4 regions of the Bradyrhizobium sp. AZCC 1610 genome follow, and region 1 is predicted to be linked to each of the others. Evidence: predicted binding sites of a transcription regulator. Region 1 holds the regulator's gene; each other region holds the start of a gene.
What was found. Region 1 encodes PhoB, which activates phosphate uptake and scavenging genes when phosphate is short. Its sites were predicted from a motif close to TGTCATNNANCTGTCAT; they were not measured.

Region 1 (3,995 bases):
TCTTCAACGGTGCGCCCGACAGCGCAACGCAGGCGCGCTCGAGCATCTGAACGGACAAGTCGATCTCGGCCTCGGTCACGATCAACGGCGCGAGGAACCGTACCACATTGTCGCCGGCGCCGACGGTGAGCAATTTCTCGTCGCGCAACGCGTTGACGAGATCGCCCGGCGGCACCACGGCCTTGACGCCGACCAACAGTCCCTCGCCGCGCACTTCCGAGAGCACGGCGGGATAACGATCGACCACGGAGGCCAGTTTCTGTTTCAGCAGCAGCGACATCTTCTGCACGTGGTCGAAGAAGCCGGGCTTCAGCATCACGTCGAGCACGGCGTTGGCGGAAGCGATCGCCAGCGGATTGCCGCCGAAGGTCGAGCCGTGCGAGCCCGGCGACATGCCGGAGGCGGCTTCGGCGGTGGCCAGCACCGCGCCGATCGGAAAACCGCCGCCGAGTGCCTTGGCCAGCGACATCACATCCGGCGTCACGCCGACGCGCTTGTAGGCGAAGAGATCGCCGGTGCGGCCCATGCCGGTCTGCACCTCGTCGAACGCCAGCAGCAGGCCGTGCTCGTCACAGAGCTGGCGCAGCGCCTTGAAGAAGGCCTGCGGCGCGGAGCGCACGCCGCCCTCGCCCTGCACCGGCTCGATCAGGATGCCCGCGGTGTGCGGTCCGATCGCCTTTTTCACCGCCTCGAGATCGCCATGCGGCACCTGGTCGAAGCCGTCCATCGGCGGCCCAAAACCCTCGAGATATTTGGCGGAGCCGGTCGCGGCGAGCGTGCCCAGGGTGCGGCCGTGGAACGCGCCCTCGAAGGTGACGAGCCGATAGCGTTCGGGATGCCCCTTGGAGAACTGATAGCGGCGCACGACCTTGATCACGCCTTCCATCGCCTCGGCGCCGGAATTGCAGAAGAACACCAGGTCGGCAAAGCTCTGCTCGCAGAGCCGCGCGGCAAGCTTCTCGCCATCCGGGCTCTTGAACAGGTTCGACATGTGCCAGAGCTTCGTCGCCTGCTCCTGCAGCGCCGCAACCAGATGCGGATGGCAGTGGCCCAGCGCATTCACCGCAACCCCCGAGGTGAAGTCGAGATAGCGCTCGCCATTGGTGGCGGTCAGCCAACAGCCCTCGCCGCGCTCGAAGCCGAGATCGACCCTGGCAAAGACAGGGAGCAGATGCGACGTGGCGCTATTGGTCATGGCAATCACTGAAGGTTTGAGACCTGCTTTCAAGACCGACCGCGGAGCACACGCGTGCATAGGCGCGAACGCGGCAACGGCCGGTCTTGCGAAAACGAAACGTGCCGCCTCTTAAGGGCGGCACGTGAGAGGTATTCTATGTGGGCGGGGAGCGCTGTCAACACGCCACGAAGCCGCCTTTCCGGCACTGCAAGATAAGGAAATCCGTAAGATTGCGGTGTGGTGGAAAACACGCAGTGCAATGCCTAGATGTCGGAACATGTGGACGCCCAGGCCCGGACTCTTGCGCCAGAGTCACGCCATATTGTAGCCTCTGGGCTGTCGGGTACGACATCTCGTGCGGCAGTTCTGATCCCTAGAGTCCATTTGTGCAAGCGTAGACGTTCCGGCGCGGTTTTCGCGCCCGGCGAGGGCTAAGGGATTCTGACCGCAGGGATTTTTGAGACGAATGACGTCGCCAGTGCTGCCCCTGATTTGGCCGGCGCGATGCGAAGGGAAGAATGCGATGACGGTATTGACCTGGTCCGACGATCGCGTCGAGCAGCTGAAGAAGCTCTGGGAAGCCGGATTATCGGCCAGCCAAATTGCCGCGGAACTCGGAAATGTGACGCGAAACGCCGTGATCGGCAAAGTGCACCGGCTGGGCCTGTCCGGCCGCGCCAAGAGCCCCTCCTCGGCCGCCCCGCGGCAGCGCAAGGCGCGCCCCGCCGCCCAGCAAATGATGCGGGTGTCGCGCCCGGTTTCGCGCGGCAACACCGCGCTCGCCCACGCCTTCGATATGGAGCTGGAGCCCGATCCGGTCGCCTTCGACAATGTGGTGCCGATGAGCCAGCGGCTGTCGCTGCTCGAACTGAACGAGGCGACCTGTCACTGGCCGGTCGGCGATCCCTCGAGCCCGGAATTCTTCTTCTGCGGCGGCAAGGCGCTCGCTGGCCTGCCCTATTGCGCGCACCACTCGCGCATCGCCTATCAGCCCGCCGCCGACCGGCGGCGGCAGCAGCCGAAGCCGACGCGGTAAAGGGACGGTTATCGTAGCCCGGATGGAGCGCAGCGAAATCCGGGACGGTCTTGCGATTGGCTGACATTCCCCGGGCTGCGCTTCGCTGCACCCGGGCTACGAACTAAATCGTTCGTCGTCCCTGCGAACGCAGGGACCCATAACCACAGGTGCTTGTGGTTTGGCTGAGCTGGAGCCCCAGCGTTTTTCAACAATCGAGATTGGTGGTTATGGGTCCCCGCGCCCCGTGCGCAATTGCGCACTAGGCGGGGACGACCATCGAGAGCCCGGACGACGATGGAGCCTTTACGGCTCCACCTTCGCGAACCGATCATCCAGCGCATATCCCGCGCCGCGCACGGTGCGGATCGGGTCCTGCTCGCGGCCCGGATTGAGCAGTTTGCGCAGGCGGCCGATGTGGACGTCAACGGTGCGCTCGTCGATATAGATGTCGCGGCCCCAGACGCTGTCGAGCAATTGCTCGCGGCTGAAGACGCGGCCGGGATGCTCCAGGAAAAATTCCAGCAAGCGATATTCGGTCGGGCCGAGATCGATCTGGCGGCCCGAACGCGCGACGCGGCGTTTCTCGCGATCGAGTTCGATGTCGCCATAGGTCAGCACGGTGGCGAGCCGCTCGGGGCTCGCCCGCCGCAGCAGGCCCTTCACCCGCGCCAGCAGTTCCGGCACCGAGAACGGCTTGACGATGTAATCGTCGGCGCCGGTCGCAAGCCCGCGCACCCGCTCGCTCTCCTCACCGCGCGCCGTGAGCATGATGATAGGCAATTGCTTGGTCTCCGGCCGCGCCCGCAGGCGGCGGCAGAGCTCGATGCCTGACAGCCCCGGCAGCATCCAGTCGAGCACGACGAGATCGGGCACGCGCTCCTTCAGCCGCGTGTCGGCATCGTCGCCGCGGGCGACGGTTTCGACATCATAACCTTCGGCGTCGAGGTTGTAGCGCAACAGCGTGGTCAGCGCTTCCTCGTCCTCGACCACCATAATGCGCGCGCTCATCTTTCTTCAGCCTCTTCTGTTTGACGCGTTTTCTGCGCAGATAAGTCTACGCAATCTGCGTAAACTTGATTGCTATGCGAACCGGTCCCCACTTCGCTTGAAACGCTTTGTCAAGTATTGGGTACGGCCGTGGCAAACGTTGTCATGTCGCCCTTCGGGCGCTGGTCGAGCATCTGCTGTCCCTCGATCATGTAGAACACGGTCTCGGCGATATTGGTGGCGTGGTCGCCGATCCGCTCGATGTTCTTGGCGCAGAACATCAGGTGGATACAGAACGATATGTTGCGCGGATCTTCCATCATATAGGTCAGGAGTTCGCGGAACAGCGAGGTGCAGATGGCGTCGACTTCCTCGTCGCCCTTCCAGACCGCCATCGCCGCCGGCAGATCGTGCGCCGCGTAGGCGTCCAGCACCGACTTGACCTGCGTCAGCACCAGATCGGTCATATGCTCGAGGCCGCGCATCAGCTTTAAGGGCTGGAAGTCGTTTTCGAGCGCCGCGACGCGCTTGCCCATGTTCTTGGCGAGGTCGCCGATCCGCTCCAGATCGGTGGCGACCCGCATGGCGCCGACGATTTCGCGCAGATCGATCGCCATCGGCTGGCGCCGCGCAATGGTCAGCACCGCGCGTTCCTCGATCAGATGCTGCAGACGGTCGATCTCGACATCGTTGGCGACGACGCGCTTGCCGAGCGGGATGTCGCGGCGGACCAGCGCATCGACGGATTCAGTGATCATGCGCTCAGACAGGCCGCCCATCTCGGCGACGAGCCGGGTCAATTCCTGAAGATCG
Region 2 (3,995 bases), 7.0 Mb from region 1:
GCCGGCCTCACCAAGAGCGGCTTCTTCTACCACTTCAAGGACAAGAATGCGCTCGCCCGCGAGATGCTTCGCCGCTATGTCGCGACCAATGACCACCTGTTCGACGAAATCTTCGCGCGCGGCCGCCAATTGTCCGACGATCCGCTGCAGTCCTTCCTGATTTCGCTGAAGCTGCTCGCAGAAACGATGTCCGACCTGCCGAACGGCCATCCCGGCTGCCTGATTGCCAGCATCTGCTATCAGGAACGGTTGTTCGATCGCGAGGTGCGCGAATTGACCGCGCAGTCGGTGCGGGACTGGAACGCGCGCTTCCGCGGGATTCTCGACGGCATCGCCGCGGTGTATCCGCCGAGAGAACCGGTCGACCTCGACGATGTCGCCGACATGCTGTCCTGCATCGTCGACGGCGCCATCATCATGTCGAAGACGCTGAACGATCCGAGCCGTCTCGAACGGCAGATCCTGATCTTCCGCAGCTGCGTCAAGCTGATGTTTGCCGCGCCGCCGGTCTCCTGACGCGCGGGGAACGCTGGCGCGAAGCTATTGGCCCGCGGCTGCGAGGCCAAGCGCGTCCGCCATGATGCGGAACACATCGGTGTTGTCCATCGAGCCGTGAATCCGTTCGCTGCCCGGACCGACCGCGGTCAGGATGACGTCCTCTCCTGAATGCACGCTGGCGCCCATCATCGCTGGCAGATTGCCGAAGCGCAGCACGGCGCCCGGGACATCCTTGTACTTCTCGTTGATTTTGAACGTGCCCGGCGCATCGCCCTTGACGCTGGGCTCGTTGGGATTGTCGAGCTTGGGACGGAAGGTCTCGTAATGGTCCGGGAGGCTCGCCGAGAAAATCGCGAGCCGCCGGCTGACGTCGACGCGCGACGGATAGCCATCGGCATCGGGAGCCGGATAGTTGGGAAATCCGGCTTTGTCGTAGGTGCCCACGCGCTCGCGCAGCGGCACGTTGGGCGTCGTGCTCATGTCGTCGCTGATGGTTCCGACAAGGCTGTTGGGATGATTGTGGTCCGCGAGCACCAGGATCAGCGTATCTTCGCCGCGCGCCTGCGCCCATTTGCGGGCAAGGCTGACAGCGTTGTCGAGCATGATGGTGTCGTAGACCGCGCGCTCCATATCCAGCAGATGAGCGTATTTGTCGATCATCCCGGACTCTACCATCAGGAAGAAGCCGGCATCGTTTTTCGACAGAATGTTCAACGCGGTTTGCACCTGCTCGGTCAGATCGGGCTGGTCGGGAAATTTCTTGACGTCGCCGCCCTTGAGAAATTTGCGGTCCAGCGCACCGTCCATATTTCCCGTGGCGAACAGGCCGAGCAATTTGCGCGTGTCGGATCTGGCGTTCACCGCATCGAGTTCGGTCTTTGTCGTCGCAACCGAGTAGCCGGCGTCGCGAAATCTGGCGACATAATCGACGTCGTCCTTGCGCTTCGACCCGGGGGCGGTTTGCGGAAGGAAATTCGCAGCTCCGCCGCCCATCAATACGTCGGGCTTTGCCGCAAAAAGCTGTTCAACAATCTCGTCATAGGCGGCACGCCTGCGGGTATGCGTCACCATTGCCGCCGGCGTGGCGTCCTCGACTTCGGTATTGGTGACAATGCCGATGCCCATGCCGTGCCGTCGTTTCGCCAGGCTGGCGATGGTTTCGACCCGGGGATCGTCGAACGGATTGGCGGTACGGTCGGCATAGACGCCCATGGCATTGACCGCAGTCTTGTGGCCGGTAGCGTAGGCGCTGGCGGCATTCGCCGAATCGGTGATGATCGAATCCGAGCCGGCGGTCGCCACCAGCGCCATGTGCGGCATGTGGTCGATCGCAAGCTTGCCGAGGCTCTTGCCTTCCGCGATGCCCTTGGAGAGCAGACGGGCGGCCGTGCGATGCGCCGGCGACAGCCCGTCGCCGATAAACAGGATGACGTTCTTCGCCTTGCGCGGCCCGGTATTGTAAACCGTCCACGCGACGGTGCGGCTGCGCGTGCCGTCGCTGACTTCCACCGTGACGTTGCCCGGCCTGGTCAGGGTTACGCCGCGAAGCGTCAGCGCCGACTGATCCTTGCCGTCTTCGCGCTCGACGAACGTTCCGGGCTGGCCGAAGGCGGCGGCGAAGTCCTCGCCATTCACGGTCACCTTCAATTTCGAGGGATCGACCCGATCTGGAAATTCGACCTTGAAGTCGAAGCGCGCGCCGGCAAGGATCTCGGCGCGGTCGATCGGATAGATGGTCTGGGCCAGCGCAGGCGATCCCGACAGCACGGCCGCAAGCGCGGTTGCGACGAATGGCTTGATCATGGTCATGTCTTGTACTCCGCAATCGTCGATGGCGCGCCGACGAACACGTGCACGCGCTGGGTGGCGAATCTAGCCGTGCCAAATGACGCCGCGATTACAACGGCATCCGGACATTGGTCGGAAGCGCCTTGGGCGGTGCCGGCAGGAGCCCGGAAACAAAATCGCGAAAACGACCCCATGCAAAGTAGAATGGGCCCTGGCTCGCAGCACTCGAGCCGCGCGGTTCAGCTCTTGTCGTTACCGAGCTTGAAGATCTCGGAACCGTCGCCACTCGTCAGCAAGCCCGTGTCTGAATAGAGCTTCAGCTTGGCGCGGGTATCGGCGATATCGAGGTTGCGCATTGTCAGCTGGCCGATACGGTCCGCCGGCGTGAACGCCGCATCCTCCACCTTCTCCATGCTCAACCGTTCCGGCTGATAGGTCAAATTGGGGCTCTCGGTGTTCAGGAGCGAGTAGTCGTTGCCGCGGCGCAGCTCGAGCGTCACCTCACCGGTGACGGCATGTGCCACCCAACGGGCGGTTTCGCGCAGCATCAGGGCCTGTGAATCGAACCACCGCCCCTGGTAGAGCAATCGGCCGAGGCGCATGCCGTTGATCCGGTATTGCTCGATGGTGTCCTCGTTGTGGATGCCGGTGACGAGGCGTTCGTAAGCGATGTGCAGCAGCGCCATGCCGGGCGCTTCGTAGATGCCGCGGCTCTTGGCCTCGATGATCCGGTTCTCGATCTGGTCGCTCATGCCGAGGCCATGCCGGCCGCCGATGGCGTTGGCTTCGAGCAACAGCGCGACCGGGTCGGCGAACGTCTGGCCGTTCAGCGCGACCGGCTGGCCCTCCACAAAACGCACGACGACCGTTTCGGCCTTGACGACACAGTCGTCGCGCCAGAACGGCACGCCCATGATCGGATTGACGATCTTGATGCCGCTGTCGAGGCGCTCGAGATCCTTGGCCTCGTGGGTTGCGCCGAGAATATTGCTGTCGGTCGAATACGCCTTCTCGGCGCTCATCTTGTAGGCGAATCCACTGGCGGTCATGAATGCCGACATTTCCGCACGACCGCCCAGCTCGTCGATGAACTGCTGGTCGAGCCAGGGCTTGTAGATCCGCAAGCTCGGATTGGCCAGCAGGCCGTAGCGGTAGAACCGCTCGATATCGTTGCCCTTGTAGGTGGAGCCATCGCCCCAGATGTTGACGCCGTCCTCCTTCATTGCCGACACCAGCATCGTGCCGGTCACAGCGCGGCCGAGCGGGGTGGTGTTGAAGTAGGCGATGCCGCCGGTAGAGACGTGGAAGGCGCCGGCCTGGATGGCGGCGATGCCTTCGTGGACCAATTGCATGCGGCAATCCACCAGCCGGGCTTTTTCGGCACCGAACTCGAGCGCCTTGCGCGGAATCTCGTCGTAATCGGCCTCGTCAGGTTGGCCGAGATTGGCGGTATAGGCAAAGACGCGCGCGCCCTTTTGCTTCATCCAGAGCAGCGCCGCGCTGGTGTCGAGACCGCCCGAGAAAGCGATGCCGACTTTTTCCCCCTTGGGCAGGCTTTTCAAGATCGTACTCATGGAGCTTCCAATCGGTCGAAATGGCGGATGCGGCTTGGGGGCGCGAATATCAAATTTCGCGCTGATGGGCACGCGTTTAATAGTGAGGTACGGCGGCGGGATCGGATTACCCTACTTCACGCCCGCGCCAGCGCT
Region 3 (3,995 bases), 4.9 Mb from region 1:
ACACCACCTTCAAGAAATAATACGCAACTTCCGGCTGCGATTTTGCACCCCACGCGTCGGCAAGGCAACCTATCCAAACTATGCGGCGCGAACATGGAAAGTTACGGGGATTCCGTGCCGACGGTCTCCCGATCGAACACGTCAGATGTGCTGCGCCATGATCCGGCCGGGCCGCGCGTCCGGACGGGGTTCGATATCGACCGACCAGAGGTCGCGGTTGTCGACGTCCTTCAACGTCACGGTCATGACTGCGGTCTTGCCGTCGATGTCGACGCGGCCGAAAAACTGCAAACCGAAACAGGGCGCGAGATTCTCGCCCTGCTCCGCGCTGCAGCCCTTCTGGAACATCGCCTTGGGACCGAACGTATTGTCGAGCGGGGCCGGCGCCCAGGTGCCCGCATGCAGCGGGCCGGAGACGAACTCCCAGAACGGTTCGAAATCCTGATAGGCCGCGCGGTTCGGATCGTAAAGATGCGCGGCCGTGTAGTGCATGTCGGCAGTCAGCCACACCGTGTTGCGGATGCCGGCGCGCTTCATGAACGACAACAGATCCGCAATCTCGTGCTCGCGCCGTTCCGGCGGGCCGTCGCCGAGGGCAATGGCATCCTCGCTGACCAGGCCGATCGGCATGTCGGCGGCGATCACTTTCCAGGTGGCATTGGAGGCCACGAGTTCGCGCTTCAGCCAGGCCAATTGCACCGCGCCGAGAATGCAGGTCTCGCTCTGGTCGTCGCGCTTGTTAAAGGTGGAATCGCGGTAGCTGCGCATGTCGATCATGAAGACGTCGAGCAGCGGACCGTAAGCGATCTTGCGATAGATGCGGCCGTCCTGGGCGGGCGTCACCCGCATCGGCATGAATTCATGGAACGCGCGGCGCGCCCGCGCGACCAGCCGTGAGGTGCCGTCCTCGGCATAGCCGGTCTCGTCGGCGGTGCCGATTGGCGCCCAATCGTTGGTGACCTCGTGATCGTCCCATTGCGCGAACATCGGCACCTCAGCGTTGAAGGCGCGCAGATTGTCGTCGAGCAGATTATATTTGTAGTTGGCGCGGAACTGTTCGAGGCTGTGCGCCACCACGGATTTCTGTTCGGTGACGATGTTTCGCCAGACCTCGCCGTTGGGCAGCTTCAGTTCACGTTCCACCGGACAATCGGCGTAGATGTGGTCGCCGGAATGGATGAAGAAGTCCGGACGATTGCCGAGCATGGTGCGGTAGGTCCGCATGCCGCCGCGCGAGGGATCGATGCCCCAGCCCTGGCCAGCGGTATCGCCAGACCACACGAACGAAATATTGCTTCGCGCGGTGGGCGCGGTGCGGAAATGCCCGACCTGCGTCTCGCCTTCGATGCCGCTCTCGCTGATATCGTCGAAGCGCACGCGATAGAAAATGTCCTGCCCCGCCGGCAACCCATCGAGCAGAACTTTTGAGACGAAGTCGCTGGCCGGCAAGGCATCGGCGGTAGCCGAACGAATGATGGTCTTGAAACTCTCGACAACAGAACATTCCACCTGCATCCGCGCCGGCCGGTCGGCGCGTGCCCAGATCACGGCAGAGTTGGCGGAGACGTCGCCCGACTGGATTCCGCTGGCGATAAGCGGACGGTCCGCGGCACGGCTGACGTAGGGCCTGGCGAGGCTGCCGAGACCGGCAACGGCGAATGTTGCCGCGGAGCGGACCAGCAATTGACGCCGGCTCACAGCTTGTCCGGCGCGTATCGCAATCGGCATCGAAGCACCCTCGTCGAATCACGACGAAGGTGTGCCCGAGCAATTTGAATGTAGGCCGAAGGTTTTACGACAGGTGGATGACGTGGAATCGTAGGATGGGTAGAGCGCAGCGAAACCCATCATGCTTCTGCGCAAGGATTGATGGGTATCGCTTCGCTCCACCCATCCTACAAATGAACTACCGCTGCCAGTCGCAGATGCCGCCGGACTTGCACGGCCAGGTCTGGATCCGCGTATCGCGCGCCTGCGCGTCGAGCGGATTGGTATGGCGGCGCGCCAGCTTGGTGCGGGCCGCACCGCGCGGCTTCTCGACGCGCTCCTGCACAACGCGGGGCTTCTCCACGCGCTCCCGCACAACGCGCGTTTTGCGCTCGGCGGTCCGGGGCACAACCACGCGCTCCGTCTTTACCACCTTGCGATCGGTTCTGGCCTCGATCCGGACAGGGGCGAATCGTGTCTCCGGGCCGAGCCGCTTCGGCGAGAGCAACGCTTGGGAAGGATCGAGGCCGAAGAGCTCGCCTGCGCGGTACTCGTCGGCCAGCGCGGCGCTGCCCGACATCAGGAGCCCCGTGCAAAGTGCTGCCGCAATAGCGCTTTTCAGGACCATCGAAGGCCTCCTGAAATCAACCAAAGACTGTATGAACAGCCACCATGTAGGCAGCCGGCCAGACAATTCCAGCTGTTCCCGCCCTCAAGGTTACTGGTGAGCGATCCCGACCGTGAAGAAGTTCACGTGCCGGATTAACTGCCCCTACTCGGCTGCCTGCGCCACCGGCTGGCCGATCGCGGCTTCCAGGCGCGCGCATTCTCCGCGGAACTTCGCGACATTGGCTTCCTTGACATGGCCGTAGCCGCGAACGAGTTCCGCGGACTTCGCCAGCGCCACCAGACGCGGCCAGTCATGCGGCTTCGCCTTGTCGAGATGGCGGAAGATCATTGCGGAATACTCGCCCGGCAAGGCCCGCTCCGTCCGCCGTTCGGCCGTGTAGCCGAACGGATCGAATGCGGTGCCGCGCAGGAACTTGAACCGCGTCAGGAGTTCGAAGGCGCGGAAGATCCAGCCGCCGAACTCGCGCTTGCGCAAATGGCCGGTCGCCCTGTCGCGCGAAGCCAGCAGCGGCGGCGCGAGGCTGACCTTGACGCTCGCGTCGCCGTCGAACTGTTCCTTCAGCACCCTGGCAAACTCGCCATCGGAATAAAGCCGGGCGACTTCGTACTCGTCCTTGTAGGCCATCAGCTTGAACAGGCCCTTTGCAAAGGCCTCGGTGAGGTCATGCGAACCGGGCGAGCCTTTTGCTTCGGCGGTGCGAACGCGCTCGACTTCCGTCAGGTAGTGCTTCGAATAGGCCTCATTCTGGTACTCGGTCAGGAATTTTGCGCGGAACGCGATGCTCTCGTCGAGCGTGCGCTTGACCGGTACCGCACCCGAACTCTTGAAGCGCGCGGCGCTGACGACGCGCGGCAGATCGTGCGCGGCGAGCCGCCCCCAGGAGAACGCCAGCTTGTTCATCTCGATCGCGGCGCCATTGAGGTCGATCGCCTTCATGATCGCCTCCAGCGAAAGGGGTATCGCGCCGCGCTGGAACGCGAAACCAAGCATGAAGGCGTTGGTGGCGATGCTGTCGCCCATCAGCGCGGTGGCAAGCCCGGTCGCGTCCAGAATGTCGAGATCGGAGGCGCTGATGGCCTCGTTGAGCGACTCGCGCATCGTCCCCGCCTCGAAATCGATATCGGGATTAATGACGAAGCTCGCCGTCGGCAACAGGTCGGCATTGACGATCGCGCGTGTCACGCCGCGCTCGGCCCGGCTCAACGCCGGAATGCTGGTGGCGACGACAATGTCGCAGCCGAGGATGAGGTTGGCGCCGCCGGGTGCGATGCGGACGGTTGAGAGGTCGTCAGCCTCGGGCGCGATGCGGACGTGGCTCATGACCGCGCCGTTCTTCTGCGAGAGCCCTGTGAAATCGAGCGTCGAGCACGCCAGGCCCTCGACATGGGCTGCCATGCCGAGCAGCGCGCCGATGGTAATGACGCCGGTGCCGCCGATCCCGGTAACGAGGATGTTGTAGGCGCCATCGAGCGCAGGCGTGGCCGGCAGCGGCAGATCGGCGAACAGCGCGGACGGATCGGCCGCGGTACGATCGGCCTTCCTCAGTTTGCCGCCGTGCACGGTGACAAAACTCGGGCAAAAGCCCTCGATGCAGGAAAAGTCCTTGTTGCAGTTCGACTGGTCGATCCGCCGCTTGCGGCCGAACTCGGTCTCCAGA
Region 4 (3,995 bases), 650 kb from region 1:
CGATCCGGATTCCGCGGATCGCCGCGGCTGCGATGGTAGGCGCCCTGCTCGCCGCATCGGGCGCCATCATGCAGGGGCTGTTTCGCAATCCCCTGGCCGATCCCGCGCTGGTCGGCGTTTCCTCCGGGGGCGCGCTGGCGGCTGCCGCCGCGATCGTGTTCACCGACAGCCAGATCGGCCAAAGCCTCCGCTTCATGCAGCATCAGTTGCTGCCGATCGCGGCGTTTGCGGGCTCGCTGGTGACAACGATCATCCTCTATTCGATCGCAAGCCGCTCGGGGCGGACGTCGATCGCGATTTTCCTGCTGGCCGGCATCGCGATTGCCGCCATCGCCAATGCCGGCATCGGCTTACTCGTGTTCATCGCCGACGATCGCCAGTTGCGCGACATCACGTTCTGGATGCTGGGCTCGTTGAGCGGCGCGACCTGGCCCAAGCTCGCCACGCTGGCGCCGGTGCTCGCGCTCGCTTTGATCGCCTGCGTCTCCATCGCGCGCGGCCTCGATGTCCTGGTGCTCGGCGAGGCCGAGGCGTTTCACAGCGGCGTCGACGTCGAACGCTTGAAGCGGATTTCGATCGTGCTGGTGTCGGCGATGACCGGGGTTGCCGTCTCCGTCTGCGGCGTGGTCGGCTTTGTCGGCATCGTGGTGCCGCATCTGCTGCGGCTGGTGATCGGGCCGGCGCACCGGCTGCTGCTGCCGGCCTCGATGTTATTGGGTGCGGTGCTGCTGGTGGGCGCCGATACGCTGGCCCGCACCATCGTGGCGCCCGCGGAAATGCCGATCGGCATCCTGACGGCGGCGATCGGCGCGCCGTTCTTCCTGGGCATGCTGTTGCGTCAGCGCGGGCTGGTTTCGCTATGACCGCCCTTCTCGAAGCGCAATCGATCTCGATAACGATCGGCGGCGCCACGCTGGTCGACGGCATCGATCTGCGCATCAAAGCCGGCGAGATGGTCGCGATCGTCGGCCCCAACGGCGCGGGCAAATCGACGCTGCTGCGGATGCTGTCCGGCGATCTCCGCCCGACGCGCGGCCAGATCAGGCTGAAACAGCGCGACATCCATCTCTATGCGCCGCGCGCTCTCGCCCACCACCGCGCGATGCTGTCGCAGCATGTCAACGTCACCTTCCCGTTCACGGTGGAGGAAATCGTCCATATGGGCGCGGGCGATAGCGGCCGCGCCACCGCGCAGCGGCTGGTCGATGCGGCGCTTGGCGAAGTCGATCTCGCGCATTTCGCTCACCGACAACTGCCGACGCTCTCCGGCGGCGAGCAGCAACGCGCGCATTTTGCCCGCGTGCTGGTGCAGCTCGCCTGCGGCGAAGAACAGCACGGCCCCGGCCTGCTGCTGCTGGACGAGCCGACCTCCAGCCTCGACATGCGTCACCAGATCGACCTGGTGGAAACGGCGAAGCGGCGCGCGCAGAATGGTACGGCCGTGATCGCCGTGCTGCACGACCTCAATCTGGCGATGCGCTTCGCCGACCGGATCGTGCTGTTGCACCGGGGACGGCTAGCCGTCGACGGCGGCCGCACCGATGCGATCACGGCCGAGACCATCCGCCGGATTTTTGAGGTGGACGTCACGATCGACTATACCGATCAGGGCGTACCGTTCCTGCTGCCGCAGACGATGCGGCCCGCAGGCCCGCCCTAGAGCCCGGTTCTGATTGAATCAGAACCGGGCTCTAGGTTTTTGTTTTGACGCGTTTTCTTGACGCGAACCGGGGCCCACTTCGCTGGAAAACGCTATGACGGCATAACGCCGCAAGGCTTATCCCACGGCGTTACAGGTTCTTCACGGAACTGTCAGCCAATTGTAACAGCCGCTCCGCAAGACAGGCGCATCGTCATTCACAGGAGATCCGCCATGCGCGTGTCATTGCTCTGCTCCGTCGTATCTGTCTTGCTGGCCAGTGCTGCATTTGCGCAAGGCGAAGGCGAAGGCGAATTTCCCGCCACGCTGAAGGGCCACGCCGTGCTGCCGGCGCAGAGCTTCGTCGATGCGCCCGCCGACGCACCCAATGATCTCAAGACCGCGGGCAAATACACCACCGGCAAGCGCACCGACGCCGTCGGCGCCGTGATGGGCAAATCCTATGAGCGGCCGACCGGCGTGTCGCTGCCGTTCAAGGGCCAACCGCTGCAGGGTCATTCCGGCATCAAGGTGATGCCGGACGGCTCGTTCTGGGTGCTCACCGACAACGGCATGGGCTCGCGCTACAACTCAGCGGATTCGATGCTGTATCTCAACCGCCACAAGATCGACTGGGCCAGCGGCAAGATCGAGCGGCAGGAAACCATCTTCCTGCACGACTCCGACAAAAAGGTGCCATTCCGCATCCTGCATGAAGACACGGCAAAACGTTATCTCACCGGCGCCGACTTCGACACCGAAGGCTTTCAGATCATCGGCGACACCTTCTGGATCGGCGACGAGTTCGGCCCCTACGTGCTGAAGGCCGACAAGACTGGCAAGATCCTGGCCGTGTTCGAAACCACCGCCGACGGCAAGCCGGTGCGCTCGCCGGACCATTGGTCGGTGCAGTCGCCGGCAGCACCGGGCGCGAGCTACACCACGGTCAATCTGCGCCGCTCCAAGGGCTATGAAGGTTTTGCCGCCTCGAAGGACGGCAAGTTCCTGTACGGCCTGCTCGAAGGCCCGCTCTGGGACGCCGAAAAAAAGGACGTTGAAAAAGTCGACGGCAAGGAAGCCGCGCGGATCCTCGAGTTCGACGTCGCGGCGGAAAAGTTCACCGGGCGCTACTGGCACTATGTGTTCGAGCAGAACGGCAATGCGATCGGCGACTTCAACATGATCGACGCTTCAAGCGGCCTGATCATCGAACGCGACAATGGCGAAGGCACCGCCGACAAGGCCTGTCCGCAAAGCCAGCGCGGCGAGAGCTGCTTTCTGGACCTCGCGAAATTCAAGCGCGTCTACAAGGTCGAGCTTTCCGACGCCAATGTCGGCAAGCCGGTGCGCAAGATCGGCTATATCGACCTGATGAAGATCAAGGATCCCGACAACAAGGCCCGCAAGCCGCTCAACGACGGCGTCTTGGCGTTCCCGTTCTTCACCATCGAGAACGTCGATCGCATCGACGAGACGCACATCATCGTCGGCAACGACAACAACCTGCCGTTCTCGTCGAGCCGCGAGCCGAACAAGGCTGACGACAACGAGTTCGTGCTGCTGGAAGTCGGTGAGTTTTTGAAGGCGAAGTGACGCTGCCCCTTCTCCCTCTCCCCGCCCTTTCGCGGGGAGAGGGTCGACCGTGCGTCGCTCCAACATCGCCTCACCCCGCCGGCACCATCACGACGCCCTTGTCCTTGGGCCAGCGTATCCGCCAGGCGAAGTTGATGTCCCTGACCTCACCAGGCTTGGCCTCAAAAGCCCACTCCAGCACGCCGCGTTTGTCACGCAGATTGCTCGCGGTCGGAGTCGTCGTGGACGACAGCATCTCGACCACGATGTCCTCGTTCTCGCTGACCGGCAACTGGTCCTCGATCGCGATCCTGATCGGGAAATCATGGCCGTTGCGGATCGTCGTCTTGAACGAACGCTCGTCGGTCTTCGACGTCACGATCAGGCCGGCCGACCCCTCGTTGCGCTTGAGGACGGCGCGTTCGATCTTGATCTTGTCGTCGGCGCCGAACCCGAGCCGCACGGTTTCGTCCTTGCCGGCGGCAGCCATCTGGCCGCGGCCGACGAACACGCCGTCGCGATAGATCGCGACCCGGCCCGGCAGCAGTGGCGCGTCCTCGCTCTGCTTGAAGCTCGCTTCGAGGAATGCGGTCGGATTCATCACCGGCACGGCGCGTACCGCCAGATCGGGCGCGATGCTCGCACTGGAGACGCGCAGGCTCTTGGCCCCTTCGCTGGCGCCGAGGCTGACGCGACCGGGAATCCTGAACACCACCTGGAAGCCGCTGACATCGGCTGTAGCCTGCTGTTCTTCGGCCTTCCCGGCGAGCGCCTCCGCTACCTG

Region 2: V1279_RS34830 (alkaline phosphatase) is a predicted target of PhoB. The motif match lies at 2,384-2,400, and genes of this name have one in related genera.
Region 3: V1279_RS24880 (alkaline phosphatase D family protein) is a predicted target of PhoB. The motif match lies at 1,795-1,811, and genes of this name have one in related genera.
Region 4: V1279_RS03950 (esterase-like activity of phytase family protein) is a predicted target of PhoB. The motif match lies at 1,811-1,827, and genes of this name have one in related genera.

Annotation. Positions count from the first base shown of each region.
Region 1 is NZ_JAZHRR010000001.1:129,988-133,982, reverse strand. Features, by position in the region: gene V1279_RS00645 (aspartate aminotransferase family protein) at 1-1,195, opposite strand, end outside; gene V1279_RS00640 (GcrA family cell cycle regulator) at 1,701-2,213, shown strand; gene phoB (phosphate regulon transcriptional regulator PhoB) at 2,499-3,203, opposite strand; gene phoU (phosphate signaling complex protein PhoU) at 3,314-3,995, opposite strand, start outside.
Region 2 is NZ_JAZHRR010000001.1:7,120,651-7,124,645, forward strand. Features, by position in the region: gene V1279_RS34825 (TetR/AcrR family transcriptional regulator) at 1-516, shown strand, start outside; gene V1279_RS34830 (alkaline phosphatase) at 541-2,301, opposite strand; gene argG (argininosuccinate synthase) at 2,526-3,860, opposite strand; gene V1279_RS34840 (phosphatase PAP2 family protein) at 3,967-3,995, opposite strand, start outside.
Region 3 is NZ_JAZHRR010000001.1:5,032,364-5,036,358, forward strand. Features, by position in the region: gene V1279_RS24880 (alkaline phosphatase D family protein) at 142-1,728, opposite strand; gene V1279_RS24885 (hypothetical protein) at 1,907-2,335, opposite strand; gene V1279_RS24890 (indolepyruvate ferredoxin oxidoreductase family protein) at 2,480-3,995, opposite strand, start outside.
Region 4 is NZ_JAZHRR010000001.1:784,213-788,207, reverse strand. Features, by position in the region: gene V1279_RS03960 (FecCD family ABC transporter permease) at 1-863, shown strand, start outside; gene V1279_RS03955 (heme ABC transporter ATP-binding protein) at 860-1,660, shown strand; gene V1279_RS03950 (esterase-like activity of phytase family protein) at 1,874-3,232, shown strand; gene V1279_RS03945 (mucoidy inhibitor MuiA family protein) at 3,303-3,995, opposite strand, start outside.